2 regions of the Bacillus sp. OTU2372 genome follow, and region 1 is predicted to be linked to the other one. Evidence: riboswitches for the same ligand, from Rfam matches in the RefSeq annotation. Region 1 holds a riboswitch; the other holds the start of a gene.

Region 1 (16,337 bases):
AGCTTCCATAAATTCCTTTGTTAAACATACGGAAATATTTGCACCGGTTAGGAACTCAGAATTATGAACAGTGTAATTTCCACCAGTTAGAAGCTTTTCCTCAGCATGAGCAATGCTATGTTCATCAAAACCACCAAATCCAGGAATTGTTTTATAATTTACAATCCCTTGGTACATCGCAGTTTCTTGAGGAGTTAAAGGTGTAAACTTAAGTTTATCCTTTGCGTGTTTTTTAATGGTTTCATCGTTTGTATTTTCAATTAAGAATCGTAGGATTCTCGGATTCTGCATTTTTGAAATAATAAATTCAATAATGTCTGGATGCCACGCTCATACCGTCCCTTTCAGGATATTTTCTCTGCTTGTCTGCAGACGGTCTAGACTATATCATCACCCTCAGTATTCACTGTTAGGGGCCGGGCGCTTAATGAGAGTTTATTGTTGGGACTCACTCTCTAGTCGTTGAACCTTCGCCATTAACTATGCCCAATGACGCTTGGCTGCGGATTGTCCAATACTTGCAATTTTTAAAGCTTTCACGTCCACCGTTTCCAGTCACGTTGTAGCTTGCAAGTCTCTAAGGATTTCCCCGCAATTCACCCGATTTTCTAGTCATTCATCTCTGAATGACGCGGACTAGTGCATCTTTAATTAATCCGCCAACATTATCATTTGTGCTCCACGCTTTTTGTTACACTCAAACCTGTTGAGTGGCCAGGTCATTTCTGCCTAGCTCTCATCCTTTCAAATGAGATCAGACTATATCATCAAGGAAGAAAACTTTTCTAATTTTCGTTTTAACTTTATATCTCCATGTTTATACATTTCTTCGTAAATCAATCGGATATCACAAATGCTGCTAATGTATAAATCTGAACATCCTTGTTTCTCAGTGATAGAATTAACATTTTTTGCGAACCCTCTTGATTTTAGATAAAACAAGATTGATTTTAGCATTTCAACATTGCCCGTAAATCCCATCCTGGCTTTTAGGTAACCATTTCTCATATATACTCTAATATGACCATCCGCATCAAAAAAACCTCTTAAAAAAGCCCAATCTAGAGTATCACAATTAAAAGATAACCATTTTTCTTTACCAGTTTTTCGGGGGTCGATTCCAAGTTTTATTAAATCGTTACACATCTTAGTTGAATTTATTGTTAAAGAATATTTATTTTGTTCATTCTCTTTATTTTTCTTTCGGAATTTCACCGCGTTCATTATGTGGTTTAATAAATCTTAGCTCATCATTCCAACGTTTGATAGTTCCACGATTTAATTTCAACTGGATGGCAATATCTACTTGGCTAAAACCTTTATTATGGAGATATACAATTTGTTCAATTAGTTCTTCCTTGTCTCGTGCCCCATAAGAACGTCTCCGTATGTTATGGTTTACTCCTCCCATTTCATCCATTTTCAATCACGCCTTTTTTATTTAGGTATTAGGTAAGAATTAGGGAGTTTCAATAGTCGTTGAACGTTCGTCTCCGTTTCCAGAGACGCTTCGCTGCTGATTGCCCAATCCTTATCATTTTCAAACCATCACGCTCACCGTTGCCAGTCACGTTGTGGTTGATAAAGCTCTAAGGGTGTTCCAGCAATTCACGAGATTTTAATCCCGCCGATGGTGTTAGTTAACGGGATCCACCTTGTTCAACAAGATGAGTCAATTTAGCAATATCATCCAACCATGATACTGAACCAGATGATTTACCGTTTACGCCTCTTGCTAATGTATTGCGCGGTCTTAACGTTGAACCATTTGTTCCAACACCGCCGCCTCGGCTCATGATTTCCATGACCTGCTTACGGTGGTCTGAGATTCCTTCACGTGAATCCGGTACAAACGGCATGACATAACAATTGAAATACGTAACATCCGTATTGGCCCCTGCACCATAAAGAACCCGGCCCGCAGGAATAAAGTTCAGGTTTACCAACTCTTGATAAAACTTCTCTGTCCATTCTAAGCGTTTCTCTTCCGTTTCTTCTACCGCAGCAAGACCAGTAGCATTTCGCTTCGCAATCTGCTCATAGAAGAGTTCTAATGGCTTCTCAATCACATCAAGAGACCTGATGATGGTTCCTGTTGATGCTTCTTCAGGATCATCAAGCACTCCCCTAAATTCCTCTTCAACCAAAACTTTCGCTTTTTTCTTTTCCCAATCAATCTCCAAAATCGTACCTAGACCACGTGCCGGAAATTTTGGATCCTCTTTAATGGTTAAAACTACAAAGTCGCCAGCTGTTAGAGTAATTTTTGCTGTGTCTTTAAAGGTGTAACGATCAAGCATAACCAATCTTGAAACACCTTTATGAGTTATTTTCATATCTGGGGTAACCGGATGTACTTGGGGGAATAGGCGGATATCCTCATTCAACCTTTCAAAATCAATATTCATTTTTTGTCTAAAAACTACAGACATGAGAACAACTCCTTTATATAAATCTCTATATTATGCTAGATTCTAGTAGGATCGCTATATCTAGTTGACTTAATAAATTTAAGTTACCATAGTTACACATTATAAATCAACATATAGTACCGAAAATATTTTCGACACTACTATATATTGTATGACCAGCAAATAACATTCATTTTGTCAAACGCAAAAAAAACTAGAATTAGAAGTAAACAAAAGATATTAGCCGAATTTCGGCAAATAACAAGATATTTTAACAAATTTCGAGGCTTGCCTCTTTTTTTTTAAAAGTAATAGCCAAAAAGAAAAAGCGGCATGCGCCGCTCCTTAGCTCATCTTTTAAAATTCCATTCATCACTTTCGTAACGCTCTTTTGCAATCTTCTCCACATAAGCAAGCTCTTCATCTGTTAATTGGTATGGTTCCAGTTCAATATTTAACCCTTCAGCAAACCCTTTATAAAAAGCCTCTTTGGCTTCATCAAGTGTTATTCTGCGGGGACTTATTGCGTTAATAGCAACCGCCTTATCCTTAAATGCCTTCTTCATCCGTTCCTTCACTCGATCATTAGGATATTTAAATAAACTGAATAGCTTGTCCTCATCCAAATCCAGAAGAATAGAACCGTGTTGGAGGATCACACCCTTTTGTCTAGTTTGTGCACTTCCTGCCACCTTCCTGCCTTCGACAACTAATTCATACCAGCTCGGGGCATCAAAACAGACAGCTGAGCGGGGATTTTTTAATGCATCTCTTTCTTCCGCTGTCTTTGGAACCGCAAAATAAGCCTCAAGTCCTAAATGGTGGAAACCTTTTAAAATTCCTTCAGAAATAACACGATAGGCCTCTGTAACCGTTTTAGGCATCTCTGGATGATCTTCCGAAACAATGACACTATATGTAAGTTCATGCTCATGGAGAACACCGCGGCCGCCTGTTGGTCTTCTAACAAACCCTAATTGATGCTCTTTAACGGCATCCATATCAATTTCTTTCTCCACCTTTTGGAAATAACCTACAGACAAAGTGGGCGGATTCCACCCATAAAATCGAATAACTGGAGGAAATTCACCTTCACTATGCCAATCAAGTAAAGCTTCATCCAAAGCCATATTAAAAGATGGTGAACCATTACCAGAATCGATAAATCGCCAAGTTTCTTTTTTCATATTAAAACCTCATTTAACTATAATTATTACACATTTTAGTCTACCAAAATCTGATTGGAATTCAAAATGAGATGTTTCTGGTATAATTTTATTAGGCACCGTAAAAAAGTTTTTCCTTTTCATCTTTATCTTTAATGGAATGACTTATATAATAAATACTAGTGCAGTAAAGCTTGAAAGGAGCAATAGAAGTTGAATTCACTTTATACTTTATTGATTATTGTTTTAGCCGTTATTATCTACTCCGTTTTTACCTACTTTTATCAAAAGAGGATAGTTAAAACGGTATCAGAAGAAGAATTCCGTGCAGGATATCGAAAGGCACAACTAATAGATGTTCGTGAACCGAACGAGTTCGAGGGCGGCCATATTTTAGGAGCACGCAATATCCCAATGTCTCAAATGAAAATGCGCATGAAGGAAATCCGCCAAGATATGCCTGTATATTTGTATTGCCAAAGCGGCATGCGCAGTGCACGTGCAGCACAATTTCTACACCGTAGAGGTTATAGGGACTTAACCCAGCTTGAAGGCGGATTTAAAAAATGGACTGGTAAAGTAAAAACAAAGAAATAATCGGCTAAGGGTTCCGGATCTACTTCCGGAACCCTATTTATTTTTAAAAAAGGTAAGGCCAGATTCGATGGATCTGACCTTACATTATTAAGCCTTTTGATATTTTAATACAGGTTTACGAGCTGCTAAAGTTTCATCCATTCGCCCCACAACGGTTGTGTGTGGTGCCTCCTGAACGATTTCAGGATTTTCTTCCGCCTCTTTGGCAATTTGAATCATCTTATCGATGAAGGAATCAAGCGTTTCTTTTGATTCTGTTTCTGTCGGCTCAATCATAATACATTCCTCGACATTTAACGGGAAATAAATGGTTGGTGGATGATAGCCAAAATCAAGCAGACGTTTGGCTATATCAAGCGTCCGTACCCCTAATTTTTTCTGACGTTTACCGCTTAGCACAAACTCATGTTTACAATGTTTATCGAAAGGCAAATCATAATACTCCGCCAGTCTTCTCATCATATAGTTGGCATTTAGGACCGCATACTCCGTTACCGCTTTTAGGCCATCAGGTCCCATGGAACGAATATACGTATAAGCCCTAACGTTGATGCCGAAATTTCCGTAGAACGGCTTTACACGTCCAATTGATTGCGGACGATCATAGTCTAAAATATATTCATCTCCGCGCTTGGTAATAATAGGTTTTGGCAAAAACGGAATTAAATCTGCTTTCACCCCAACAGGACCGGAACCAGGACCGCCTCCGCCGTGAGGACCTGTAAAAGTTTTATGAAGATTTAAGTGGACAACGTCAAAACCCATATCACCAGGTCTAGCCTTCGAGAGAACCGCGTTTAGATTGGCACCGTCATAATACAGCTTGCCGCCTGCATTATGAACAATGTCAGCCATTTCAAGGATTTGCTCTTCAAATAAGCCAAGCGTATTTGGATTAGTTAACATCAATGCAGCTGTGTCATCACCTACAACACGTCTTAAATCATCCAGGTCGACAAGGCCTTGATTAGTCGATTTAACCGTAATGGTTTCAAAACCAGCTATCGTTGCTGAAGCAGGATTAGTACCATGAGCAGAATCCGGAACGATTACTTTGGTCCTTTTATTGTCACCATTTGCTTCATGGTAAGAACGGATGAGCATTAATCCTGTCCATTCACCATGTGCCCCTGCCGCAGATTGTAAGGTGACTTCGTCCATACCGGTAATTTCAATTAAATGCTGCTGAAGGTCATATAAAAGCGCGAGCGCCCCTTGAACAGAGCTTTCATCCTGTAGTGGATGAACATGAGCAAAACCATTGAACCTGGCCACATTTTCATTGATTTTTGGATTATATTTCATTGTACATGAGCCAAGTGGATAAAATCCCGAATCCAGGCCATGGTTTCTTTTTGAAAGTGCTGTATAGTGCCGCATGATATCAAGTTCGGAAACCTCTGGGAGTACTGGCTCTACTTCACGCAGGTACCCCTCTGGCAGGAGAGTGCTGACATCTAATTCTGGTACATCCATTTCCGGTAGGCTATAACCGATTCGGCCGGGAGTGCTACGTTCAAAAATCAGTGCTTGGTCTTGGTTATGCATGCAAATCCCCCAATTCTTTCACAAAAGTATCAATCTCATCCTTTGTTCTTTGTTCAGTTACCGCAATCAACATATGATTAGATAGCTCTGAATAATCGCGTCCTAAATCGTAACCGCCGATGATTCCTTTTAGAAACAAAGTTTGATTGATTTCTTTAATAGGTTTATTTAATTTAACAACAAATTCATTAAAAGAGAACCCATCAAATACAACTTCGATGCCAGCTGCTTTAAAAGCAGTTTTAGCATAATGTGCTTTCTGTAAATTGGCTGCTGCCATCTCATGGACACCTTTTTTACCTAAAGCAGTCATGGCAACTGATGCAGCAAGGGCATTAAGTGCTTGGTTTGAACAGATATTGGAAGTTGCCTTTTCACGGCGAATATGCTGTTCACGGGCTTGGAGTGTTAACACAAAACCACGGCGTCCTTGGTCATCAACAGTCTGACCAACTAGTCGCCCCGGGACCTTACGCATTAATTTGTTGGTAACCGCAAAATATCCGCAGTGCGGGCCCCCGAATGCTGCTGGGATACCAAATGGCTGGGCGTCGCCAATAACGATATCAGCACCGAACTTACCAGGAGGAGTTAATACACCTAAAGATAACGGATTGCTGTTAACAACAAACAGGCCTTTATACGTATGAATAATTTCCTCAACTTCTTTTAAAGGCTCAATTCGGCCAAAGAAGTTTGGATATTGAACGATTACAGCCGCAACGTCCTCGTTGACTAAGCTCTTTAGGGCTTCAGCATCTGTTACACCTTCTTTGATAGGAGCTTCAATTACCTCAAGATTCTGTCCTTTTGCATATGTTTTAAGGACCTCCCGATACTCAGGATGAACAGCGCTCGAAACTACAATCTTTTTCCGTTTTGTATGTCCTGCACTTAGCATCGCCGCTTCTGCAAGGGCGGTGCCTCCGTCATACATGGAGGAATTGGCAACATCCATACCGGTTAATTCACAAATCATCGTTTGAAATTCAAAGATTGCTTGAAGTTCACCTTGGGATATTTCCGGCTGATAAGGTGTATAAGCCGTATAAAATTCAGAACGAGAAATAACATGGTCCACGATAACAGGCATATAATGGTCATAAACACCTGCACCTAGAAAAGATACATTTCGTTTGAGGTCAGCATTTTTGTCAGCTAACTTAAACAGTTCCTTCATAAGTGAAGTCTCAGACTTAGCCTCTTTAATCTTGTACTCGCCATTGAATCTTACTTTTTCGGGGATATCGCTAAACAGCTCATCTATGGAAGAAACACCAATGGTTTCGAGCATAGCCGTCCTATCTTGTTCAGTCATGGGTAAATAGCGATGTTTCATAAATCTAACTCCCTTCGTTAGTTCTTTTCTCTTTTATAAAAAGGTGTTGGAACTACATTAGCTTTTAACCGTTTACCACGAATTTCCACTTCTACCTCTGTTTCTAGTGCGGCAAATTCGGTCTTAATAAGAGCAAGACCAATATTTCGCTTTAAAGAAGGCGACTGTGTACCGGTTGTCACTTCTCCGATAAGCTCTTCTCCTTTATAAACAGAATATCCATGTCGAGGGATACCACGGTCAATCATTTCGATTCCTACTAATTTCCTTGGTAAGACATTTTCCTTCTGTTTTCGTAATGCTTCCTTCCCAATGAAGTCAGCTTCCTTATTTAACTTCACGGCAAAGGAGATTCCTGCTTCAAGGGGAGAGATCTCAGGCGAAAGCTCTTGCCCATAAAGTGCCAGCACAGATTCAAAACGAAGGGTATCACGTGCACCTAATCCGCATGGAAGAATACCCTCCTCTGTTCCTGCCTCTAAAATGGCCTTCCAAAGGTCAACCGCATCGGCTGCATCACAGTAAACCTCAAAACCGTCTTCACCGGTATATCCTGTTCTTGATACTAGTACCTTCTTACCGTTTAGAATTACTTCTTGCATAAATTTGAAAAAGCCAATTTGACTTAAGTCTGTATCTCCTGCAAGCTTTTGCAGGACCTTTTCTGCAAGCGGACCTTGAAGCGCAAGCTGGGCTGTCTTTTCAGACAAGTTATCAAGGAAAACATCCCCCTCAACGTGATCCAGAAGCCATTTATAGTCCTTTTCTATATTGGAAGCATTAACAACTAGTAAATAATGATGGTCCTCGATTTTATATACGAGCAGATCATCCACCGTTCCGCCGTTTTCATAACACATTGCCGTGTATTGAGCACCGCCATTTTTAATTTTTGAAATATCATTGGTCATCATTTTTTGTAAAAATTGTAAACTGTCTTTCCCTTTTACTTCCACTTCCCCCATATGGGAGACATCAAACAGACCTGCTTTTGTACGGACCGCTTCATGCTCTTCCTTTATGCTGGAAAATTGGACAGGCAGCTCCCACCCGCCAAAATCGATGGTTTTCCCGCCGTGTTCTTTATACACTGCAAAAAGTGGAGTACGTTTTAATTCAGTCATCCCTTAATCCCCCTCATTTGATCCACATTTTTATAGGTTCAACAATTCTATAAAAGTTATTTCCCTAAACTTTTGTGAAACAATTCGACTTTTTTTAAAACATAAAAAAGGACAGAAAACCTCCTTAATAAATTAAGTAGGTCTCTGTCCTTGCACCTGAAAGTTTACCCTTAAGCGGTTTTCCCCTTTGGTGGCTGCAACAAACACTAGCAGCGCTCTCCAGAGCTGCGTCAAACAAGAGTTCTTTTGCCTGAGAGATTCACATTTTCTGCTTGCTCCTTCGGCGCTACTCTTCGTAGTCTCTCCCCTTGCTATCATTCGCATTATAATATTTTTCAATTTGGTAATACTAATTATACTTAAAAAAATAAATTACTTTATTAAAATATTTAAAACATTCTAAGCTATTATCATCCTACCATTAAACTACAACATTGAGCAATCATTTTATAAGAAAACGATAGGCAGCAGACGGTCTTAATAATTGGCAAACAGATGATATTACAATGTATGAAAAGGAGCTGTAATAATGTCGGTTGAAATTGAATTTGATTCCTCGTGGCAGGATGATTTTTTACATAGAATTGACAACGATGGTCCGTGGGGGAACTGGGAGCTTTTTAAATTAGCAATCGATGTTGAAAAACATTTGGTCATCCCGGAGTTTGAAGGCTTACAAGCTCCAAATCATCTTCCTAATTTAACACCTCTTCCACATCAGCTTGAAACAGCGAAACAGGTGATTGAAAACATGAATGGTAAAGCTATTCTAGCTGATGAAGTGGGGCTTGGAAAGACAATTGAAGCTGGGCTGATTTTAAAAGAATACATGATTCGCGGTTTAGTAAAAAAGGTATTAATACTCGTTCCTGCATCTTTGGTTACCCAGTGGGCGATTGAGCTAAATAGCAAATTTTTTATCCCGGCCGTTACCCAAAGGAAAAGCTATGTCTGGGAACAGTGCGATGTCGTTGTTTCTTCAATTGATACAGCGAAACGAAATCCTCATCGGGACATTATCAACAAACTGGACTACGATCTCATTATCATTGATGAGGCACATAAACTTAAAAATAACAAAACGAAAAACTACGAATTTGTTCAAAACCTTAAAAAGAAATTTTGTTTATTATTAACCGCCACACCGATCCAAAACCGAATCGAGGAGATCTTTAATCTCGTTTCACTCCTAAAGCCTGGGCATCTGGGCAGTGAGACGGCCTTCTATGAAAAATATAAAAGAGATGCCCGCTCGTTAAATGATGATGAGCATTTAAAAGAATTAGTGAATAAGGTTATGATTCGAAATCGCCGCGCTGACACTGGTATTGAATGGACAAAAAGACAAGTTGAAACCATACCAATTGAATTCTCTTCTGCTGAGAAGAATCTGTATGATTCTATTTCGGTGCTGAAAAGTGAAGGTGATTGGGTTCAAACCAGTGCTTTTTCGGTGATGACCTTACAGCGTGAGGCTTGCTCAAGCAGAGAGGCTGTTTTTTATACCCTTAAAAACATGCTGCAAAAGAAAGAGAATCCAACTCCTGCTTTTGAAGAACAAATCGAGTTTTTAATTAAGAAAGTTGAAGCTGTTCAGCAAAATTCAAAGGCAGAAAAAGCTCTTGAATTAATTCAGCAGGTAAATGATAAGGTGATTATATTCACTGAATATCGTGCTACCCAGATGTATCTTCAGTGGTATTTAAAGCAGCACGGAATCAGCTCTGTCCCCTTTCGCGGAGGTTTCAAACGTGGAAAAAAGGACTGGATGAGGGAATTGTTTCAAAAACATGCACAAGTCCTTATTGCTACTGAGGCCGGCGGTGAGGGAATCAATCTGCAGTTCTGTAATCATATCATTAATTTTGATTTGCCATGGAATCCGATGCGGCTTGAACAACGGATTGGTCGGATTCATCGTCTTGGTCAAGAAAAGGATGTCATGATTTATAATTTCGCCATCAAGGGTACAGTTGAAGAGCATATTTTAAAGTTGCTTTACGAAAAAATCCACCTTTTTGAAAAAGTTATCGGTGAATTGGACGATATCCTAACAAAGCTAGAATTTGGTAATATTGAAGACCATCTTATTGATATTTTTGGCCAGTCTAGTTCTGAGGGTGAAATGCGAATTAAAATGGAGAATTTATCATCTATGATTGAATTTGCGCAATCAATGAAGGAGGATGAATCACATGCAGCAGCAGGAAATTCATGATTTTCTTCTTACCTATTTTCAAGCAAACGATTGCCCCATTATTGAGAATAATCCTGGATATTTAATCGTCCAGTTAACCGTTGAGCTTGATAAAGAATTAATGAATCGGCCCTTTTACTGGCACTATCTCGAAAAAACAGGCGGCATCCCAAATCCTATGAGGTTAACATTTATCACTGATCAAAAAAAAGCACCGGAAAATATGAAGGGAGAAATTATCCATTTTGGTTCACCCCGGCTTCACCAAATATTCGATTCCACCAAAAAGTTGGCAAGTTATATCCGCTTATATGAAAATCATCAGCACATCCAAAGCCAAACGGCCTTGTTTCCGTGGTTGTGTATGAATGTAAAAATCTCATATCAATGTGACCGAAAACGAGATATCTTTAAGTCCATTGGTTTACAGCTTATAAACGGACAAATGGTTGAAGATTTTCACGAACGGTTACAAAAAGTCCCATTAACGCCAAAGATACCAGACTATTCTTTTACATTATCACCGCTGGTTAAACCCAAAAGCGGGATGATAAGGGTTGAAAACTATTTAAAATCTGTGATCTCAGAGGATGATCATTCCTGGGCTGACGAGGCACGAAAACGGTGGGAACAGGACTTACGGTTACTAAATCATTTTTATGAAGATGAGGAAGAAGAAAATGAGAACTATGAAACCGAAAAAACGGCCCTGCAAGAACAATATGAACCGAAAATTAACATTTCCTTTATCAACGGCGGCCTCTTCTACCTAACCGAAAAAGCAATATAAAAACACTTTATACCTTGTTTAGGCATTTAACAGTGACAGGCACCATGTGAATATTTCACATGGTGCCTGTCACTATAAAATCACAAAAAAATTTATATATTTATTAAAAAAAAAGAAGGATAAGCATAAACCCTGTCGAATTATGATTATGAAAAAGTAAAAAGGTGGTGGTACCAATTGTCAGTTCAATTGAAATACTAGCTAATCGAATCATTAAAGATGCCGTCCGAAATCAAGCAACAGATATTCACATTATTCCTCGAAAGAATGACACACTTGTTCAAATCCGTTTAACAAACAAACTCATTCCCAGATTGTCCCTCCCAAAAGATGAATGCGACAAATTAATCTCACATTTTAAATTCACCGCGAATATGGACATTGGGGAAAGAAGACGACCTCAAAGCGGAGCCGTTTTTTGTGAAGTAGACGGACAATTAATGGGCCTTAGGCTTTCCACACTCCCTTCAAACAATAGAGAGAGCCTTGTCATCCGGCTTTTGCCGCAACAGGAGCAAATCCCCTTCCATCAGCTCTCATTATTCCCTTCTATGACAAGAAAGCTATTAGCCCTGCTCAAACATGCACACGGATTAATCATTTTTACAGGTCCTACCGGATCTGGTAAGACCACAACGCTTTATTCCCTGCTAAACGAAACAGCCCATCTCTTTCATCGCAATGTTATCACACTTGAAGATCCTATCGAAAAAAACTATGACTCTGTACTGCAAGTTCAAGTAAACGAAAAAGCTGGCGTGACCTATGCAGCCGGACTAAAAGCGATACTCCGGCATGACCCCGATATCATCATGGTTGGTGAAATCAGGGATGCTGAAACCGCTAAAATTGCTGTGAGAGCAGCGCTTACCGGGCATTTAGTTTTATCCACAATGCATACACGTGACGCAAAAGGGGCCGTTTACCGTCTCCGTGAATTTGGTGTGAACTGGCTAGAAGTCGAGCAAACCTTGATTGCTGTTACAGCGCAAAGATTAGTAGAACTAACCTGTCCCTATTGTGAAGGAGAATGTTCACCGTTATGCCATTCCTATAGCCGTTGGAAGAGAGCAAGTGTTTTTGAACTCCTATCCGGCCGAAACTTAAACAATGTCATGAAAGCAGCCAAAGGTGAAATATTAAAAACCCATTATCGGACATTAAAAGAAGTGATTAACAAGGGCATTGCTCTAGGTTACATTCAAGAATCCGAATACGAACGGCTGGTGTATGAAAATGAGCCGTCATAAATGGCGTGTAAATGAACAAGCCAATTTCTTAAAAAGAACAGGGGACTTACTTTTACGGGGTTACCCAATTGCGGAAGCAATTGAGTCCATAGCATTGCAATTGCCATCCAATCGAAAGGAGGAATTATATGGTTGTTTAGTAGAGTTAAAGCAAGGCTCACCCTTTCATGTCGTATTGAGCAACCTGGGTTTTCAGAAAGATTTGATCGGTTATGTCTATTTTGCAGAACAGCATGGCAGTTTTGCTGAAGCACTCCTGGAGGGTAGTGAACTAGCTCTATTAAAAGATAAAGATTTACAAAAGCTTTTAAAACTTCTGCAATATCCATTATTATTAATGTTTATCACTGGGTTTCTATTTATTTTTATTGAAAACACCTTATTGCCTAGATTTACAACGCTGTTTGCTTCGCTTGGACTTAAGGAAAATTTCTTTACTAAAGTCCTATATGCGTTTGACCATTATTTTCCGACAGCTATTGGGACTGTTCTTATCATCCTCTTCTTGACGGCCGTCTATTATTTTTTTGGATTTCGTAAACTCTCGATCCTCAAGCAACGGGTCCAGCTTGTTCGCATCCCCATTGCCGGCAGCATCCTCAAATTATTGTTTACACACTACTTTTCCATTCAATTAAGTTTCCTACTATCCGGTGGCATATCCGTCTCTGAAGCCCTTTCACTTTTTGAAAATAATCAAAAACAGCTATTTTACAGTCAAGTAGCCGCGGACATTAAAGCCAAACTTGTAACCGGAGAAAAATTAGAAACTATTATTGCTTCCTTTTCATTCTTCGAGAAAGAATTCCCCATGATTATCAAACATGGCCAAGAAAATGGAAGATTAGAGCAAGAATTACTTTTTTTAAGTAAGCATTGTGTCAGCAGTATGGAGGAAAAGATTGAAAAGAGTTTAAAAACTATCCAGCCTATTCTGTACATATTTATAGGTTGTTTAGTGGTTTCTATGTATTTAGCGATTCTGTTACCAATGTTCCATCTACTTGATGGAATCTAAAAATGGAGGTTACTTAAAATGATGAAAAATGAAAAAGGATTTACATTGATCGAAATGATGATTGTTATGTTAATTATTTCTGTTTTGCTGATGATTACTATTCCGAACGTAGCCAAACACAATTCAAATATCAACAATAAAGGGTGTGAAGCCTACGTGAAGATGGTCCAAGCTCAAGTTCAATCCTACCAAATGGAAAAAAATAAAATTCCAACGCTCGGGGAATTACAAACAGCAGGCTATTTAAGGGACGTCAAGGGCTGTCCGAATGGTCAAGAAGTGGTCATCGATTCGGAAGGTAATGTTACTGCTGCAGAAAAAACAGAATAATAACCAAAATGAGCAGATATCAAAAAGGCTTTACATTGGTTGAGTCATTACTAGTTCTCTCAATATTCATGATTATTTCTTCCATCACAGCGTTTACTTTACAGCCGCAACAGTATGTATTGGAAGATGAAGCCTTCATTTCACAATTAAGGTCGGATCTCCTCTACACACAACAATATGCTATTTCTCACCAGTATGAAGTATCCATAGTGATAAAGCCCGATCAATACAAATACTATGTAATTGGAAAGGCAAATCGTCCGCCTATTGTAGAGCGGAATTACTCCACCAATATTACTATTACTGAAGGATCGGTCCCCCTCTATTTCAAATTCCTGCCTGATGGTAATGTCAATAAATTTGGCTCCTTTTTTATCCAAACTAAGAAAAAAAATTATCGGGTGACCTTTTTAATTGGGGAGGGACGGTTTTATGTTACGGAGCAATAAGGGTTATTTCCTTCTGGAATTACTGCTGTCACTTTCTACCATGTTAATGATCTGTCTATTCTTACTCCCCTTGTTAATGGAGTTGAGAGACCAAACCAGAAAATTAGAAATAGAGCGAACAGCACAAAGATTTCTGTATCAAGAACTGAAAGCAAAAATAATTGATAGCCGGACATTGTCCAATTACACCCTTATTCAAAATAATATTGAATATAAAATTATTTGGGCGAATACTAATCCGGCCGATCAAAAGGAGGTGTGTGTAAAGGTTGAAAAGAATTCATTTCATCCGGAGGCAAATATTTGTGGTGTCCTCGAATGATAGAGCCTTTACCTTAATTGAGGTATTGATTGCTTTTTCGATTTTTTCCACGATTGTATTCTTTATGGCACCTATTTTTCAAATCCTCCTTAACCAAAAAAGTACCCAAATAGATTTGCAGGGAATGGAATGGGAAGTTTTTTGCAGTCAAGTAACAAAAGAAATTGCCACAGTTTCTCGTGCTGAGGTTCTTTCAGGACGTTTGATTTTAACAAAAGGTTCAGAAACCATTCAATATGAAAAGTATGGTTCGAACCTTAGACGAAGAGTAAATTCCACCGGACATGAAATCATTCTCCAAAATGTTTCACAATATTCATTTTCAATCGTAAACAATGCCGTGAAAATTACCGTTGTGGATTTATGGGGAAAAGAATATTCAGTTATTGCCTTCTCCTTCCTAAAATGGACTACAAGTACATGAAGAAGCATGAAAATGGTTTTACCTATCCTCTAACCTTATGCACCTTACTCCTATTCCTGATCTTTTTCTCAATGAATATTGAACAATTACTATCAGAACGGAAAATGGCAGGTGAAACTACGGAAATTCTTAAGCAGGAATATTATTTCTTGTCTTCTGCCAAAAAAGTGGAATCGCTATACCAATCCGGTGGTATCATGCCTGCTAAAGGGACAATTGTGTATGTAAATGGAACAATGGATTACCGGGCAGAGACTCCTACTGCCTATATACAAATTGTGGATTTCACACTCGTTCTTCATTCTCGTGAACCTATAGCGGGTTATGGGTACTTTGATACGCGTTCAAAAACTATGATTAAATGGGAAGAAGCCAAATAAACAGTATGAATTTATAAAAAATGGACATAATGTAGGTGTAAAAAGGCAGGTGTGTCCATGAAAACAAATGATTATGTTAAATATATGACCCAAACAATTGTAAAATATGTTGATCAGCCAAAGGAAGAACGGAAACGAAACCGGATTGAGAAGAAGCAAACGAAAGCCGATTTTTGGTACCGTTGGTTTGGTATCCTCCCCTATATACTTTATTCTGAAATAAAGAAAAAACGAAGATTTAAGTAGCGATATTTATGTATCGCTACTTTTTTGTTAAATATACCCCAAATTCTTCTATTGACAAACAAAGAAACTTCTTTAAATCAGAAACTTTATCTAAAAAAAGACAGGAATTGTGAACATTTTCTAAACATATAGTGTTAACATTGTTAACTTCATTCCTTTGTTATTTCGCCTGTATTATAATGGAATAAATTATGGGGGTTCGAGGTGAACAGTGATGGAACAAACATTAAAAATAACAAACGTTTTGTCAGATCCAACACGGTACTACATTTATCAATATATTACCAAACGCCATCAAGAAGTTACAGTTCAAGAGGTAGCTGAAAATTTTAATATCCATCCAAATGTGGCAAGACTACATCTTTCCAAGTTAGAAGATGTGAATATGTTAGCATCTGAAACAAAGAAAACGGGAAAAGGCGGCAGACCAAGCCGACTATACCGCTTGTCTGAGGATGTTATCCAACTGCATTTCCCATACCGGGACTACATGCTATTATCAAAAGTGGCCATGCAGACGATGATTTCGCTTGGTGAAGCTGGTAAAGAAGCACTATTTATCACCGGTAAACGATTTGGAACTGAAATTATTGAACAAGAAATGGCAAAGAGGGCACTTGGCGAAGCACTGACATTTGATCAAAAGCTGACGATTTTAAAAAGTGCTGCAACCCTTGCTGGATTTTATCCAGAGTTTGAAGCTAACGGTGACCAATCTAAAATTCACTTCCAAATCTTCAATTGTC
Region 2 (16,337 bases), on a different contig from region 1:
TCGTTAGCAGGTATATTATATGATGTTTCCTATAATATACCCTTTGTGTTTGGTGCATTTATTTTACTAGGAAGTATGGTTATGTGTGCGATTTGGAATCAAAAAGCAAGAAGGAATTCTGATTTTATCTCGATAATGAGTGGGCAGAACCAATCTTCCTAACTATATAAATAAGAAGGAGAAGAAATTACTATGACAATGGAAATTGGATTAAACTTATTTTCAGTATTTAGAGAACTAAACGAAGACTATTTTGGCACCTTAGAAAAAGTGGCAGGGATGGGTTATAAAAATATAGAATTAATCACGGCTAATTTTTCTAATGGAAAGCGGTACAGTGATACCTTTACGATCTCGGCCATAAAACAGAAGTTTAATGAATTGGGGTTAAATGCTTTTGCAGCCCATGAAGGTGTTGCGCCAGGTCAATCGATTATGGATAATGATTGGGATAAGATTATCGCGGAAAATGCAGAACTTGAATGTAAATCGATTGTTTTCCCTATGGCTTTTATATCAGGGCTAGAAGACACACTGCAAACCGCACAGCAACTAAATAAAATTGGGGAAAAGTGTAAAGAAGCGGGGATCAATTTTTATTATCATAACCATGCTCACGAGTTTAAGAGAGTCGGAGACCAATCATTATTTGATCTTTTAGTAGAAAATACAAACCCAGAATTTGTGAAGTTTGAACTAGACCTCGTTTGGGCCATGAGAGGCGGATATGAACCCATTTCATTGCTAGAAAAACTAGGTTCTCGCTGTGATCTAATTCATCAAAAGGACTTGGGCAAGCATGTAAAGCCAGTCAATTTATTTACAGTGATGAAGGGAGAAGAAGATCCAAATCCGATGAAAATATATACAGAATATGTGAAGCCTACAGATTTTGTAAATCTTGGCACCGGGATTGTAAATTTCGAAGAGAACCATAAGAAGCTAAATGAATTAGGATACATCCGTTACGCAATAGTGGAAAATGAAGGTCAGATCGGGGATAAATTCACAAGTATTAAGAGTGATTTGAACGTAATGAAGGAAACCATACAGGGATTAGTTAAATAAATTATAGATTAATAAAAAAAAATCAGCCCCATGCTTGTAAAAGCATGGGGCTGATTGATTCAATTGATGTTCGATTAAGCTATCTCTACAGTCCTAACCTTTCTTCCCGCCAAAGGTACAGGTATATAGGCAGTCCGAACGATAACATCTAATGCAACTTCATGAGTGCCTTTAGATAAACCGCCATCCTTACAAACTCGAACCGTTAATGGCTCGCCATATTCCCATTTATAGGTCGTAACGGTTTCCATTTCATCTAACGTAAACCAGTCAACCTCGTCCACTGAACATAAAATATTCTCACGAGGCACTTTTTCGCCGTCTACTTCGACACGAATATCATTTACCATGGATAGTGGAATGCCTCGATAGTAAGTAATGTTGGTTTTTAGTTCAAATCCTGTAGTTTTACTTGTTTCTTCAATATTTTTACATGTATTCTCAAGAAACACATTATTATCAAACATCTTAATAGACCTCCTGTCCCTCTAACTCTTTTATAAAATTTCGAATCAGTGCCTGATGGGCTAAGACCTGTTCTTTTTCCACCATAGGATGTCCAGGTAGTACCCAGCGATTTCCTTCATATTCTGTAGAAACGTAACCGTCATATCCTTTTTCGTACAGATATTGGAGAATCCCTTTATAATCCATAGAATATTCTTCGCCAGTTTCTGTCATTTCAAATAATTTAAAGTGGAAATGTTTTATATATGGGATATATTCATCTAAAACGCTGTAAGGCTCGTTTTCATAACCGTCTGAGAAATGCGCGAAGAAGTGATCAGCCTCCGATATCAATAATTTTTTTAGGTCAGCTGGAAAGCCACCGTGTTCTAAGATTACTTTTCTAGGATCTTTCCCTTGGGCAAATATGTTGTTGATATAATCAATAACTTCTTGCTTTGTACCTAAATGTTGTTTACAATAATCAGCCATTACTCTTGGCAGCTTGCGGCAGAAAATTCCGGTATCAATAACAAGCCCTACATAAGGAGAATTCAATCGTTTCATTTCATTAATAAATTCTTGTGTTTTTGGAACATCAAAGCTCAAACCGGCATGTATTTCCAGCGCCAACGTAACATTATATTTTTCAGCATATGATAATAATGGCTCGATAACAAAAGCTGGAACCATCGATACTAATCGAATTAATTTAATCCCTAAACGGTTGGCAAGCTTAATCTCTTCAATTAGTAAATCAACACATTCTTTTTTCGTTAATTCTCTATTCTTGTACAAATTTGTATTTAAGAACACGTCTGCAATGACAGGCTTCATTTTATAGGTACTTATCAGCCTGTCCCATTCTGCCAAAGTTTCCTCTGAAGGATGGGGGGTGTTATGCAGCATCTGATCGGGAATAATTTCAATTCCTTCTACTTCATTCTCTGCCAAAAATTTAAAAATATCTTCTAAGCTCATACGTTTATTTAAATATTCATCTTGCAGACTATATAAACTAACGCATGTTTTTATTTTGCTCATTGATAAATCTCCCTTCATCTTTTTATTCTGATATATGATGTCGCTTACATACTTATCATAACTTGCCATGCTCTATGTTCCCTTTTTTTATTTATCTAAAGAGTGTTAAATTAGCGTCTTATTTTTTATATACATTTCTTTAATGCAAAAAAAGTTAAAAATCATATCGTGATTTTTAACCTCAACTACATTTAGTTCCTTATATTTTTTTAAAAATGATTCTTTGTCATATTCTAGGGGCAAATTAAACAAAATAACCTTAAAGGGTGTGGAATTATGTTCCTACAAGGGAGTATTATTATGGGTGAATTTGATTCATTGATGAATGAATTCTCCTTACAGAAAGTGAAAAATTTCGAATTAGAATCTGTCCTTAAAGAAAACCAAATAAATAATATCTATGATTATTTGAAAAAACATAAGGATGAGGAGGATGGGCAAATTATAACATTATACGATCAAATGCTTGTACGCTTATCACAAAATGAAATTAATCAGTTAATATCTGATCTAGAAAAAGTAATGTCTATGTATCATTAAAAATTGAGAGACTGCAATCTCAAATGGGCAGATTGCGGACACGAAAAAAGTAAAACAACCTATAAATAAACTGAGGCAATGTTTTGTTAAACATTGTCTCTTTTTTTTATTTATGTAAGCTGGTATATTCGTATTTGTTCTATAATTATTATTTTAGGTCAATACTCCTTAACAGTATACTTTTGTACACTATGTAATTAAAAAGTGCGTACTTGTTCGCTTTATATATTTCGCCGATAATAGGTATAAAGAATTAATTAGGAAGAGGGGATCAAATGCAATTAAGAGTCTCAGCGGTTCAATATTATCTCCACACGATTCACTCCTTTGAAGAATTTTCCAATCAAGTGGAGCATTATATAAAAACAGCAGAAGAATTTGGATCCGATTTTATTGTATTTCCTGAGTTTTTCACGACTCAGCTCATGTCAATTGGTAACGCTAATGGGGAAGCGTTGACCATCCAAGAATTACCGGACTTTACTGAACAATACCGTTTTTTATTTACTAATTTAGCTCAGGCATACAAGATGCACATTGTTGGTGGAACCCATGTGATTCGTAAGGGAGATCGACTATATAATGTTGCGCATTTGTTTTACCCAGATGGCAGGGTGGCAGAACAGGCAAAACTTCATATTACCCCAACAGAAGTAAATGAGTGGAATATGAGTGCCGGCGATGCATTAGAGGTTTTTGAAACAGAAAAAGGGAAAATCGCTATGTTAACGTGTTATGACATTGAATTCCCAGAAATCGTTCGAATGGCAAAGGCGAAAGGAGCAGATGTCATTTTCTGTCCATCATGTACGGATGACCGCCATGGTTTCCATCGGGTCCGCTATACTAGTCATGCCAGAGCGATTGAAAATCAAGTCTATGTCGTAACTACTGGTACCGTCGGTTCGTTGCCAACCGTTGATTTTATGCGTGCAAATTTTGGACAGGCTGCAGTCATCACACCTAATGATATCCCATTCCCTCCACAAGGCATCATGGTAGAAGGGGAGATTAACCAGGATATGATTGTCACTGCAGATCTGAATTTAGAGCTATTATATCAGGTACGTGAAAAGGGTTCTGTTACAACCTGGCGTGACCGACGTACAGATTTTTACCCGAATTGGGAAACCGATAGGCTTGTTCTCAGTTAGAAATGGAGGGGCACAATGTATCGAAAAGAATTTTTTGTTTTCGACCAAGAAAAACCTGTTCCAGTTGAAGAATGGAGCAGGTACTAAAATAAATTTAATTTACTATTGTACCCAAATTAAAGGGTGCATTTTTTTGTATGTTTTTTTTTATGAATATTCTGTGAACAAAACTTTTCATCTACTCTCACCAGCCGTTGTTACAAGCATATCATGTATCAAGGTGGTGATAAAAAATGACATTTACACTTTCAGATTGGATGCTTTATACAATGTGGGCCGTTTTTGGACTAATGATTCTTGATCTTTTATTAGGATTTTTAAAATCATTCTGGAAAGGCACGCTAACTTCAGATTTTATTTTAGGTTACTTGAAGGATCTTTTATATTATGTTATTCCATTGAACTTCCTCATCTCCATGTTCCCGATTGATCCTACTGGGTGGATATTAATAGCATTCTTTTTCGTGGGCGGCCTTGGCGTTGCAATTAAGTATTTATTAGACATTATAAAAAAATTTAAATAATCCCCGTTAGAAAACCTTCCATGCCTATTGGAGGGTTTTTTAAATAATGTCACTACAGGGAGAAAATCTATGTAAATCAACCAATAAATTTACCTTTTACCAATAGGTATGACTTACGATAAATAAGAATAAATATCAGTATTCTAGATTAAAAATCTGTGGTGCTCCACCAGTAAATCGGCACCAATCAAGCGGATTGTTTGTAAAATTTTTGCAATATTCAGAAAGGATTGTGGGGCCATGAGGAAATATCGGTGGGTAAAGTGGCGGAAAATCATCCTCTGGGCCGCAGCTGTCGTCATTATAAGTATATATTTGCTTAATAGTGGACCGACAGTTTGGGGTGTCGTGATCAGTATTGTCAGTTTGTTACTGCAGTTGCTCTTTGCCATGCTGTTCATGATTATCCAGTTTGTTGCCCTATTCTGGTTCCTTGCTCGCGGCAGGACCTATTGGATCCTGCCAGGAGAAACGGGCTCCTCCTGGGACGATTACCGGGGAAACCCAGAGATTGTCGAAAATGCGAAACGCATTGTTACCCTTTTAAAGGGAGTAAAAGAGTTTAAGGAGATGGGTGGTGAGGCCATCCGCGGATTACTGCTATGTGGACCGCCAGGGACTGGGAAATCCTACCTTGCCCAAGTAATTGCAAATGAAGCCCAAGTTCCTTTTGCTTACGCCTCTGCACCTAGTTTTCAAAATATGTTCTTTGGTGTTGGAAACCTTAAAGTAATGGGGCTTTATAAAAAGGCCCGTAAGCTCGCAAAAGTGTATGGTGCTTGTATTATTTTTATAGATGAAATTGACGCCATCGGAATGAGCCGTCAGGCAGGAGGCGGAGCAGGAGGAATGATGGGCGGACTCATGGGAATGGGTGGTTCGGGTCTGCTAAATGAACTGCTCTTACAAATGGACCCGCCAAATATCGATAACGGCTGGTTCTCCAAGTTGCTTCGGTCAATTGGTCTTCGAAAAAAGAAGGCGGACCGGCCTGCAGTCTTAACGGTTGGTGCAACCAACCTTCCCGATGTACTTGATCAAGCCTTGCTTCGGCCTGGGCGTTTTGACCGAAAACTCTGGGTGGATTCTCCTGACTACGATGGTCGGATCGATGTTTTCCAATACTACCTTGAAAAGGTAAAAAGGGACTCTTCTATTACCCCTGAGCGGGCGGCACTTGATACGATTGGTTATTCTCCAGCACAAATTAAACACATTGTAAACGAGGCAGTCGTGATTGCCCATCAACGGGGAGCTCAGGTTGCTAGTTATGAAGATTTCCGTGCTGCGATGGAGACATATGAATGGGGGCTAAAACAGCCGCTTAGGTCCATGAGTGAGGATGAAAAAAGAAATGTTGCCTATCATGAGGCCGGTCATGCGGTTGCACAGTTTCTCCTAAAGCCTCATGAACGAGTATGGAAAGTGACCATTATCCGCAGGGGTGGTGCCCTAGGACTCGCAGCTACGAAACCAACGCATGAACGATATAATCGGACCGACAAAGAGATCCTAGCAGAAATACAAGTTTGTTTGGCAGCACGTGCGGTGGAAGAAGAGTTTTTAAATAAAAAATTAAATGGGGTTACTTCTGATTTGAGGCAGGCAACAGAGCTTGCAGGCGCTTATCTAGGGATAGTCGGCATGGGTGAAGAATTATTCAGCTGGCTCGCGGTCGGTTCACGTTCGGACGGACTGAGAGCACTGCGATCCAAAATCAATGAACTCTTAAAGTCAGAGATGACCAAAGTTAAGAAGCTTGTAAATGATAATGCTGACTTTGTCCACCGGATTGCCGAGGAGCTCCTGAAGCGTGGCGATTTAACAGGCGAAGAGATAGAGCAAATCTATGTCGGGCTGTATGGCCAAAGTCGTGCAGAAGTCCTAGAGTCACAGAGTCAAGTTTTATTAGATTCATCTGATAAGGACAAAAACGATTAAAAAAGTATAGGAAGTGTCTTCAATAGGGGGTCTTGAGGACAAAACTCTTCGAGAAACCGGAGGAAGTGCTTTCAACAAGGTTTGTTGAGGACAAAACCTATTAACAAACCTGCAGAAATATTCTCAATCAAATCTCAATAAAATGGATGGTGTTACTTACCATCCATTTTTGTTCTTTAGTAACGTTAAGAAAGTTAATTCTAATATTCTACCATCATTTTTACATACTATGTCCATGTATTAAAGCTCGGAGTATTAGCCACCTGTCCATCCGTGATTTCGCAAGTTTCAATACTTGAAAAATGGCCATTTTAACGGTACATAAATTTATTTGTTGACAAATAGAACTAATACTACTAAAATTATAAATTATTCAACGATAGTTTAGTTTCTGAGTATGAATGCTAAATAATCATTCATTACTTTACAAATTAAATATTTAGCAAGCTATGATTGCTATGGATCACACTATAGCAGGAGCAGCTTCTGGAGAGACCGCGTGACAAGCGGCGCCGAAGGGTTCACAATCTCAGGCAAAAGGACAGAAGAGTACGAAGACTATTTATTATTCTACCACAAAAGAGTAATAGATATTATTTGTTATTCTTTCGCCCTGAAGAGATTGGAGAAATTCCAATCTCTTTTTTAATTGGTTCACTTCTTGTTCATGATTTCACATGCACAAGAAGAATTATTACTACCATTAGGGGGAGTTTCAAGTGGCACAACAAGAATTAAAGAGGGATTTAAAGAACCGTCACGTACAATTGATTGCGATTGGCGGAACGATTGGAACAGGTTTATTCTTAGGATCAGGAAGGGCGATCCAGTTAGCAGGCCCATCAATTATGTTTGCCTATGTAATTGTGGGCATCGCCTGTTTCTTTGTTATGAGGGCTTTAGGAGAACTGCTTCTATCAAAGTCGGGTTATACATCTTTTACAGACATTGCTGAGGACTATATCGGACCATGGGCAGGATTTGTAACTGGATGGACGTATTGGTTTTGTTGGATCATGACCGCTATGGCTGATATCATTGCCGTTGGTGTATATGTTCAATATTGGTTTGATATCCCGCAGTGGGTTCCAGCCATCGTCTGTTTAGTTCTATTATTAGGGCTTAATCTATTAACGGTAAAACTATTTGGAGAGTTAGAGTTTTGGTTTGCCTTAATAAAAGTCATCACGATTCTGGCTTTAATTGGAATAGGAGTTATCTTATTAGTAATAGGATTCAAAACAGATGTGGCAACCGTTTCTGTAAAAAATATTTGGGAATATGGCGGTCTTTTTCCACACGGTGTTTCAGGTTTCTTACTATCTTTCCAAATGGTAGTCTTTGCCTATGTCGGCGTTGAATTAGTGGGTGTATCAGCGGCAGAAACAGCCAATCCTCAAAAAAATATCCCGTCAGCGATTAATAAAATTCCGTTAAGAATTCTCTTTTTCTATGTGGGAGCACTGTTCATTCTTTTATGTATCAACCCATGGACACAGTTAAATGCTGATAACAGTCCTTTTGTAAAAACGTTTAGTCTGGTGGGTATACCGATTGCAGCAGGAATAATAAATTTCGTTGTGTTAACATCAGCGGCATCTGCCTGTAACAGTGGTTTGTTTTCGACGAGCCGAATCTTATATAATTTAAGCTCTAAAGCCCAAGGCCCAGCCCCATTTTCTAAATTAAATAAAAATCATGTACCAAGTAACGCATTATTGGTCTCAGCACTTGTTTTATCAGTCGGAGCCCTTTTAAGCAAGCTGATTCCTGAACAAGCTTTTGGCATTGTGACAACGATCAGTGCAATTTGTTTTATTTGGGTTTGGGGCATTATCTTAGTTTGTCATTTACGATATCGGAAATTACGTCCAGACCTGCGAAAAAAATCGACTTTTAAAGCTCCATTTACGCCGTTTATTAATTATGCAGTCTTAGCGTTATTTGTTTTTATTCTAATTGTTATGTTGTTTGCTGAATCAACTCGGACAGCTTTATTATTGACACCGATATGGTTTATTCTTTTATTTATATTGTACTCTTTTAAAAGAAACAAGGACAAGAACATAAGAATATCTGCCTAATAGTTAAAAAATACAAAAAAGAACTAACCCACACAGATATGAGTGGGTTAGTTCTTTTTTTAAGAAAATAGTTTATTTTTTTGTTCGTTAAAAAGGAAAAAGGAAAAATATGTAGAAATATTAATATAATGGAAGGCTGGGTGTAACACAGAAAACTAGATTGTAATATTGCTAACAAATTTGTAATGTGGATATGCCAGCCAACATAAGATACACGGATTAGTCAATTTAATTGGGGTGTTGGGGGGATCAAATTTGCAAAGAAAATGGTTGATTTTTATTAGTTTGGCTTTTCTTTTGTTGTTTAGCTTATGTTTTGGTGTACCCTCTAGTTCGGCGGCTACTGTCAACAAGTTTATTATCATTAACAAAGCAAACAACCGCCTGGCTTATTATGAAAACGGCGTCTTGAAAAAACAATTTAAAGTAGGAACAGGACGAAGTAGTTCCTTAACGCCTGAAGGCAAATTCAAAATTGTTAACAAAATTGTTAACCGTCCATACTACACGGGACACATCCCAGGAGGAGATCCTCGCAACCCGCTAGGCAATCGCTGGCTTGGTTTAAATGCCCGCGGAACGTGGGGAACAACATATGCAATTCATGGAAACAACAACCCAAGTTCTATTGGCGGGTATGTGAGCAGCGGCTGTGTACGGATGTACGATAATGAGGTAGAGTGGCTATTCAATCAGGTCCCAGTGAATACTCCGGTTGTTATTACCACTTCGAATAGTTCATTCGATGCGATTGCTGTAGCCAATGGATTGAAAGGTGGGAAAAGTACACCTACTGTCCCTGTAACTACAATCGGGGAAACTCTTAAAAAAGGAAGCAGGGGACCTGAAGTAGTCACACTTCAGAAGAAGCTGACATCTCTTGGATACAGCACCAAAGGGATTGATGGCATCTTTGGAGCAAACACCGATAGCGCAGTCCGAAACTTTCAAAGAGCCCATCACCTGCAAGTAGATGGCGTTGTAGGACCAAATACGAGAAAAGCCCTTGGACTATAACAGTCATTCATTTTCTAAGCTGCTCAGTTTTGCTGAGCGGCTTTTTCATATTCAATCTATACAAAAAAATAGAGGATTACCAAAGAATTAATCTTTTGGGAATCCTCTATCTAATTAATGATATTTTATTTTTGTATCTGAGCCCGTTTTACAAAGAATACTAAAACTAGGGCTATAAAGGCAATAATGGTAGCGACAATAAATGCATCATTAATCCCATCTATTGTGGTTTGTTTCATGACTTGCCCATAAAGCACATAGGTAGTTAGTTGTTTACCAGCGGCAGCCGGCATGTGTGTTAACGCTGCTAAGCCTTGACTAAGCTGTGAAAATTGACCTGCGATGAATGGATTCGCACTAGTCATTGTACTAATATATTCACCATAATGCACCCCTGACCTTGATGTCATAACGGTAACAAGGAAGGCAGTTCCAATACTTCCAGCAATTTGCCTTGCCGTATTGGATGCAGCCGTACCGTGTGCCCCTAGGTGACGAGGTAATTGGTTAAGACCTTCAGTCATAATCGTCATCATAATGAATGACATACCAAACATCCTAAATACATAAAGGAGAAGGAGATGGGTATAGCTTGTTGTCATACTTAATTTAGTAAATTGCCATGTTGTAATAACCGTTATGGTTAAGCCGATGACACCAAGCCATCTTGCACCGATTTTATCAAAAAGTGCACCTGAGATTGGCGACATAATTCCCATTATAATCGCACCTGGAAGCATCAATAAGCCGGATTCTAAGGCGGTAAAACCACGAATATTTTGTAAATAAATAGGCAGCAAGATCATCGCACCGAACATGGCCATGTTGACAATCATGCTAATAATGGTAGTTAAAGCGAAAATGTCGTATTTAAATACTCTTAGATCTAACATTGGTTTATCGGTTGTAAGTTCACGCCAGATAAAAGCGAGGATAAATATCGCTCCGACTGTTAAAGAAACAACAACAGTTGCACTGTCCCAGCCATCACTTCCTGCTTCACTAAATCCATATAACAAAAATCCAAAACCTAATGTTGAAAATAATAATCCTGGGAAATCAAATTTAGGATTCGTTGTTTTGGTTACATCTTTCATCCACATGAAGCTAAAAATTAAATCAAGTACACCAATCGGAATAACAATATCAAACAATAATCTCCATGAATAATGTCCAATCAGCCAACCAGATAATGTTGGACCGATAGCAGGCGCAAAGATCATAACAACTCCCATGAGTCCCATGGCCTTCCCACGTTTTTCCGGAGGGAAGAGGGCGAAAAAGACAGTCATAAGCAGGGGCATAATAATACCCGCACCGCTAGCTTGGATGACCCGTCCAATCATAAGCATGGTAAAGTTTATTGATACGGAACAAACTAATGAACCCAAGGTAAATAGTAAAATGGCAGCAATAAAAAGTTTTCTAGTTCCAAACTTTTCAATCAAATAAGCAGTAACTGGAATCAAAATACCGTTAACTAGCATATAACCAGTTGATAGCCATTGTACCGTATTCGCTGACACACCTAAATCATTCATAATATGAGGAATCGCTACATTAAGTAAAGTTTGATTAAGGATAGCAACAAATGCACCAAGCATTAATGCAGTGAGTATTTTACCTGTTCCTGAGGATTTTTTAGATTTACTCTCTTCTTGACTGGACCGTTTTCTAATTTCTTCTTTTGGTTTTACATCGGCTTGCACATACTCCAAAGCTGGCTCGGCTATCGCATTTTCTTCAAGCATATCCTCTACTTGACTTGATAGATCTTCTTGTTGATCTTTCTTATTGATTTCTTGCCTTTGTGGAATATCTTCAACCTCTTGTTTTATTACTTCAGTTTGAGCAATTTTGGGCTTTTTTTGTTTCAACACACCAAAATTAATAAAAAGTAACACCAAAATACATATAAGGGCATAAACCGTGATATATATTGACATCTTATCACCTACTTATGAATTCGCACGGTCACGTTCATACCAGGAACAATTCCTACACCTTTATTGTCATCAATGGAGACTTTAACTGGAACAACTTGTGTTACCTTTGTGTAATTTGCTGTGTTATTTGAACTTGGTAACAATGAGAATGTACCCGCTGTAGCTAAACCAATTTGTTGTATTTTTCCTTTTAGTGTTGAATTAGGGAAAGCATCAACGTAAATATCTACATCCTGTCCTACGGCAATTTCGTCAATCTTTGTTTCATCAATATTTGCTGTTACCCACAAATTATTTAAATCATATACTTGTGCAAGCGGTGTTCCAGCTGCAACGAATGAATTTGGGACAGCACTACTTTGGACGACCGTTCCGTTTGTTGGAAGAGTAACTTTCATTTCTGTTGGCTGTCCATCGGTTCCAGTAGTTAAGATCGTCCCAATCGCTTCATCTTTAGAAAAACTATCACCAACTTTACCATCCCAACCTGTTAATTTCCCGTTTGCAGGGGCTACGATGGATACTTGTTGTCCAGCGATTTGCGCATTGTCTGTCGTTAAGTAGTTGACGGTTTTATTGTAGTAAGCATATCCTGCAAAACCTCCACCTACTAAGACAATTAAAATAATAATGTTGACTAAAAGTAAACGTTTCGTACTCATTCAATTATTCCTCCTCAATTGTTAACTTTTCCAAAACCAGTTTATGAAGACGCAGCAGATGAGAAATTTCCTCCCCTGGTAAATCAAGGACTTCTTTCATTTTCTTTATAAGCATGGAATCGGAAGAATTAAACTGATCTAATGTTCTTGTTCCTTCGTCAGTTAAGCGTATCGAGACCGATCTTCTATCACCGGGAGGTATCACTCGTTCAACTAAGCCACTATGAACGAGCCGGTCAATCACCCCACTGACGGTACTGTTGGTCAGTTTTAATTTTTCAGCGAGATCACCTAGACTGATATTAGGATTGTAGTTAATTTTGTATAGTGCTTTTAATTGAACAGGAGTAATTCCTAATCTTTCTGCATCAAATTTAACAAGTCTATTGTAGGCTTTATTAATTTCCATAAAACTTCCTAAAATCTCATTATTAAGAACGTCTATTTTCGAACCCCCCTTTCTTTCTTAAATCTAATATTACCTACAAGAATATTTCGTATGCGAAATAAATTATAAACAGGTACAATCAAAATTGTCAACCATTATGTGACGAAGTGTCAGATGACAGTATGAAAACATAAACTCTTCTTAAAGAGGAAAAAGGGGTTATAAAAATGAAATATGAGATGCAAAAAGCAATTTTGTTGGCTGAAAATATAAATGGTTTAATAAAATATGTCCAAAAAAGCCACTACCGAAGAAATAGCTTTCGATTTCATCCTGATAAACTGTATCAAGTAAAACTGTTGATTGAGGAGTTTAAGTTCCAGATTATTGCCGACGAACTTTTGCGTATCAATCAGTATTCCTGGGATGGAAAATATACACATTACTTAGTTGGGAATTTTAAAAAAGGGCTTGAAATTATTGATGAGTACGTAAGTAATCATTATGAAGATTTATTCCTTTTAACGGCAAGACTGTATACATTAAAGGATCTTAGCCAATCTTTTAGCAGGATTGAAACTGAAACTTTTTCTTAAGAAAAGAGCCTGATTCCCATATAGAAGGAAACAGGCTCTTTTCTACTGATTATTGTCGATTTTTCCGTCGTTTCCTTTGTCTAGTCCCGTTGCGTTATTAAATGTTTGTACAATCAAATTTAAACCTTGGTCCATAGCGTTCATGGAATCCGATTTTTGTCCCACTTTTTTGGATTTCTCAGGTTTTTTCATCTGGTCGCCTCCCATAAATAGGATTTGTAAGTAAATGATAAAATAATCCATTAAAATTTAATTAAGGTAAAATTGCTATATTAAGTTTTGTAATGAATTGGATTATTAATATGTGATTCATTAATACTGCACAATAATAAAGGGTTACAATCATTAGTTCTTTAGGATAATCTAATTGAATAATATAAGGTACCTGCTAAACCAAGTAATTTTTAGAATACAATAATTTTGATAGTTTTAAAGTGAATTACTTTTTATAATTAGATGTATAAATAAATTTACTTTTGATACGATGTGAGCAACTAGTAAGTATGGTTTTTCATACATACTGTATATTATTTTTTGACTCACCTCATATAAGATAACTTAAAGTAGGGGTATTGATTGTATGAATGAGAGATTACAAAAACACGCCGATACAAGTTATCAGCTGGCAGAGCAGAGGGCTGCTGATTATTTTCAATCACTTTATCACCAGGTTATGAATAGGACCTATGTTTCTGCCTTAACAAAGGATTTTCAATCATGGAAACAAAACCATATTCATCATCATCCAATCTTATCAATTTTTTCCCGCAAGAAGAAAAAAGTGGATTCTCAAGAATATTACAATTATTTAACTTGGCTGAATTACACTGGTAAATTAGATCCTTACCTAGATCGCAGTATTTCTTACCTATATATGCGTGATCTGGGCAAAGCGCTGGATTCACCCGAAACCCAGGTGAGCATTAGGCGTGCCGTTGATAATTTGAAAATTAGCTTGACTGGAAGCCGAAGAGATAGGTCAGATTCGTTTAGTATGGCGGGGTTGTACCGGTGGGCCCAGAGGGAAAGCATTGAATCGACGATGATTTGGGTTTTAGATAAATTAAAAACTGTCTCGATGAATATTCCAGAGGGAATGGATGCCAATCATGCACAGCGTAAGCTAATCAAAATCATAGCTGGAGTAATTATGCACGTGGTTGAAGAAATGGACGATCATGTATCACCAGAAGACCGGAAACAAAGACTCGACAAAGCTATTAGGCTTGGCTATTCCTATGGTCTGACCTATCCCTTTATTGACGATCTTCTTGATTCAAATGTTCTATCCGATGACGAAAAAAAGCAGTATTCCAACTTAATACGAACTACCCTTATTACTGGTGCTGTACCGGAATTGGGGGAATGGGCTGGGAAAAACGTAAACTTGATTCATTATATCCATGCAGAGTTGCGTGATGCTTATGAATATATTAAAAATGAGCAGCGTCCAGAAACATTGAAATCATTCTTTGAACAATCCTATGTGTTTTTTAACTCTCAAGAAGTGGACCGTGAAAAGAATTTATCCAAACCTGATTATACAAATGAAGAGCTCTTTATCCCGGTTATTTTAAAATCATCTTCTTCCCGTTTGATTGTCCGCTCTGTTATTAGTGCGCCTGAGGATGAGGGCTTTGACAACCGGACTTTTTATTATGGTATATACAATCAGCTCGCGGATGATTTTGCTGATATGGTTGATGATTTAAAGGACGGGGCAGTGACACCCTATACTTATTATTTGAAATATCATGAGCAGCGTCCTGATTTGATCAATCCCTTTGAATTATACTGGACGGTAATCGCCCATTTAATTCATAATGTCTATCACAATGATACTAAGACTTGTGAGGTAATACTAGATCGAGCCATAAACGGACTTAAACGATTTAAAGAACGTATCGGAGCGGAAAAATACAACGAAGTCATGCATCTTTTTTCTTCCGGACACCCAGATTTCAATCGAGTTATTCAGAAAATGGTCATGAAAGCAGATGATGTAGATTTCTTTGATAAACTGCTTCGGGACCATATCATTATGATCTTAAAAAGGGACAAACAGGAACAAGATGACTTTTTAAATCGGATGGAAACGGTTCGGAATCAAATTAATAATAGTTTAAAAATTCACCAGGGAGAAAAAATTCCTTTGATGGATGAGTCCATTACAGAAGCCTCCAATTATAGTCTTTTGGGTGATGGAAAGAGATTAAGGCCGATTGTCGCTTGGGAAATAGCAGTAAATGGGTATGGATTAAATCACTCGGCGATTATGCCCCTTTTAAAATCATTGGAATATATGCATACGGCATCCCTTATTTTCGATGACCTTCCCTCTCAGGATAATGCATCCATCCGTAGAGGAAGGCAGACCCTGCATGAGGTGTATAACACAGCGATTGCGGAATTAGCTGGTCTGTTTTTAACACAGAAAGCGATTGAGGAGCAAGCATCGTTGCTTGAATTTGATGCGAAAGCAGTGCTTAAGTTGATTCAGTATTCGGCCCGAATGACCGAGAATATGTGTAAGGGGCAAGCAATGGATTTAGCCTCAAAAGGAAAGCCGTTAACATTGGAACAATTAACGACCATGAGTTATTATAAAACAGGAATTGCATTTGAAGCTTCGATCATTATGCCAGCCATCCTTGCTCAGGCCAAGGAGTCCGAAATGGAGGCATTGAAGAAATTTGCCCGTTATGCCGGCATTGCTTTTCAGATTAAGGATGACCTGCTGGATGTAGAAGGGGATGATCGTAAACTCGGAAAAGCAATTGGTAAGGATAAAGAAAATAATAACTCTACCTTTGTATCAATTCTAGGTCAGGATGGTGCAAGAAAAGAGATGTGGGAGCATTACTGTCTAGCAATGGAGGCACTGGAAGAAGTGCCCCGTAATATTATTTTCTTGAAGCATTTATTA

The links. A riboswitch is a leader RNA that binds a small molecule or an ion and turns the genes downstream of it on or off. The one in region 1 is predicted to bind glycine.
Region 2: it holds a riboswitch for glycine, as region 1 does, so the genes downstream of both, AAHB15_RS04750 (amino acid permease) here and gcvT (glycine cleavage system aminomethyltransferase GcvT) in region 1, are expected to answer to the same signal.

What each region holds. Positions count from the first base shown of each region.
Region 1 is NZ_JASATK010000014.1:80,234-96,570, forward strand. It holds partial or broken gene AAHB15_RS19865 (vitamin B12-dependent ribonucleotide reductase) at 1-327, opposite strand, end outside; gene AAHB15_RS19870 (LAGLIDADG family homing endonuclease) at 760-1,215, opposite strand; gene AAHB15_RS19875 (hypothetical protein) at 1,193-1,420, opposite strand; partial or broken gene AAHB15_RS19880 (ribonucleotide reductase N-terminal alpha domain-containing protein) at 1,644-2,432, opposite strand; gene AAHB15_RS19885 (lipoate--protein ligase family protein) at 2,762-3,598, opposite strand; gene AAHB15_RS19890 (rhodanese-like domain-containing protein) at 3,791-4,174, shown strand; gene gcvPB (aminomethyl-transferring glycine dehydrogenase subunit GcvPB) at 4,262-5,722, opposite strand; gene gcvPA (aminomethyl-transferring glycine dehydrogenase subunit GcvPA) at 5,715-7,061, opposite strand; gene gcvT (glycine cleavage system aminomethyltransferase GcvT) at 7,079-8,185, opposite strand; glycine riboswitch at 8,414-8,503, opposite strand; gene AAHB15_RS19910 (DEAD/DEAH box helicase) at 8,715-10,403, shown strand; gene AAHB15_RS19915 (YqhG family protein) at 10,381-11,172, shown strand; gene comGA (competence type IV pilus ATPase ComGA) at 11,337-12,422, shown strand; gene comGB (competence type IV pilus assembly protein ComGB) at 12,409-13,440, shown strand; gene comGC (competence type IV pilus major pilin ComGC) at 13,459-13,770, shown strand; gene comGD (competence type IV pilus minor pilin ComGD) at 13,779-14,219, shown strand; gene comGE (competence type IV pilus minor pilin ComGE) at 14,203-14,541, shown strand; gene comGF (competence type IV pilus minor pilin ComGF) at 14,525-14,965, shown strand; gene comGG (competence type IV pilus minor pilin ComGG) at 14,962-15,345, shown strand; gene AAHB15_RS19955 (YqzE family protein) at 15,403-15,591, shown strand; gene AAHB15_RS19960 (helix-turn-helix transcriptional regulator) at 15,806-16,337, shown strand, end outside.
Region 2 is NZ_JASATK010000001.1:999,354-1,015,690, forward strand. It holds gene AAHB15_RS04710 (MFS transporter) at 1-162, shown strand, start outside; gene AAHB15_RS04715 (sugar phosphate isomerase/epimerase family protein) at 193-1,068, shown strand; gene AAHB15_RS04720 (C-glycoside deglycosidase beta subunit domain-containing protein) at 1,143-1,535, opposite strand; gene AAHB15_RS04725 (sugar phosphate isomerase/epimerase family protein) at 1,537-2,559, opposite strand; gene AAHB15_RS04730 (hypothetical protein) at 2,860-3,099, shown strand; gene AAHB15_RS04735 (carbon-nitrogen hydrolase family protein) at 3,375-4,253, shown strand; gene AAHB15_RS04740 (hypothetical protein) at 4,487-4,777, shown strand; gene AAHB15_RS04745 (AAA family ATPase) at 5,018-6,718, shown strand; glycine riboswitch at 7,195-7,273, shown strand; gene AAHB15_RS04750 (amino acid permease) at 7,438-8,802, shown strand; gene AAHB15_RS04755 (L,D-transpeptidase family protein) at 9,058-9,819, shown strand; gene AAHB15_RS04760 (DHA2 family efflux MFS transporter permease subunit) at 9,945-11,765, opposite strand; gene AAHB15_RS04765 (HlyD family efflux transporter periplasmic adaptor subunit) at 11,774-12,427, opposite strand; gene AAHB15_RS04770 (MarR family winged helix-turn-helix transcriptional regulator) at 12,432-12,836, opposite strand; gene AAHB15_RS04775 (hypothetical protein) at 13,043-13,411, shown strand; gene AAHB15_RS04780 (hypothetical protein) at 13,454-13,603, opposite strand; gene AAHB15_RS04785 (polyprenyl synthetase family protein) at 13,992-16,337, shown strand, end outside.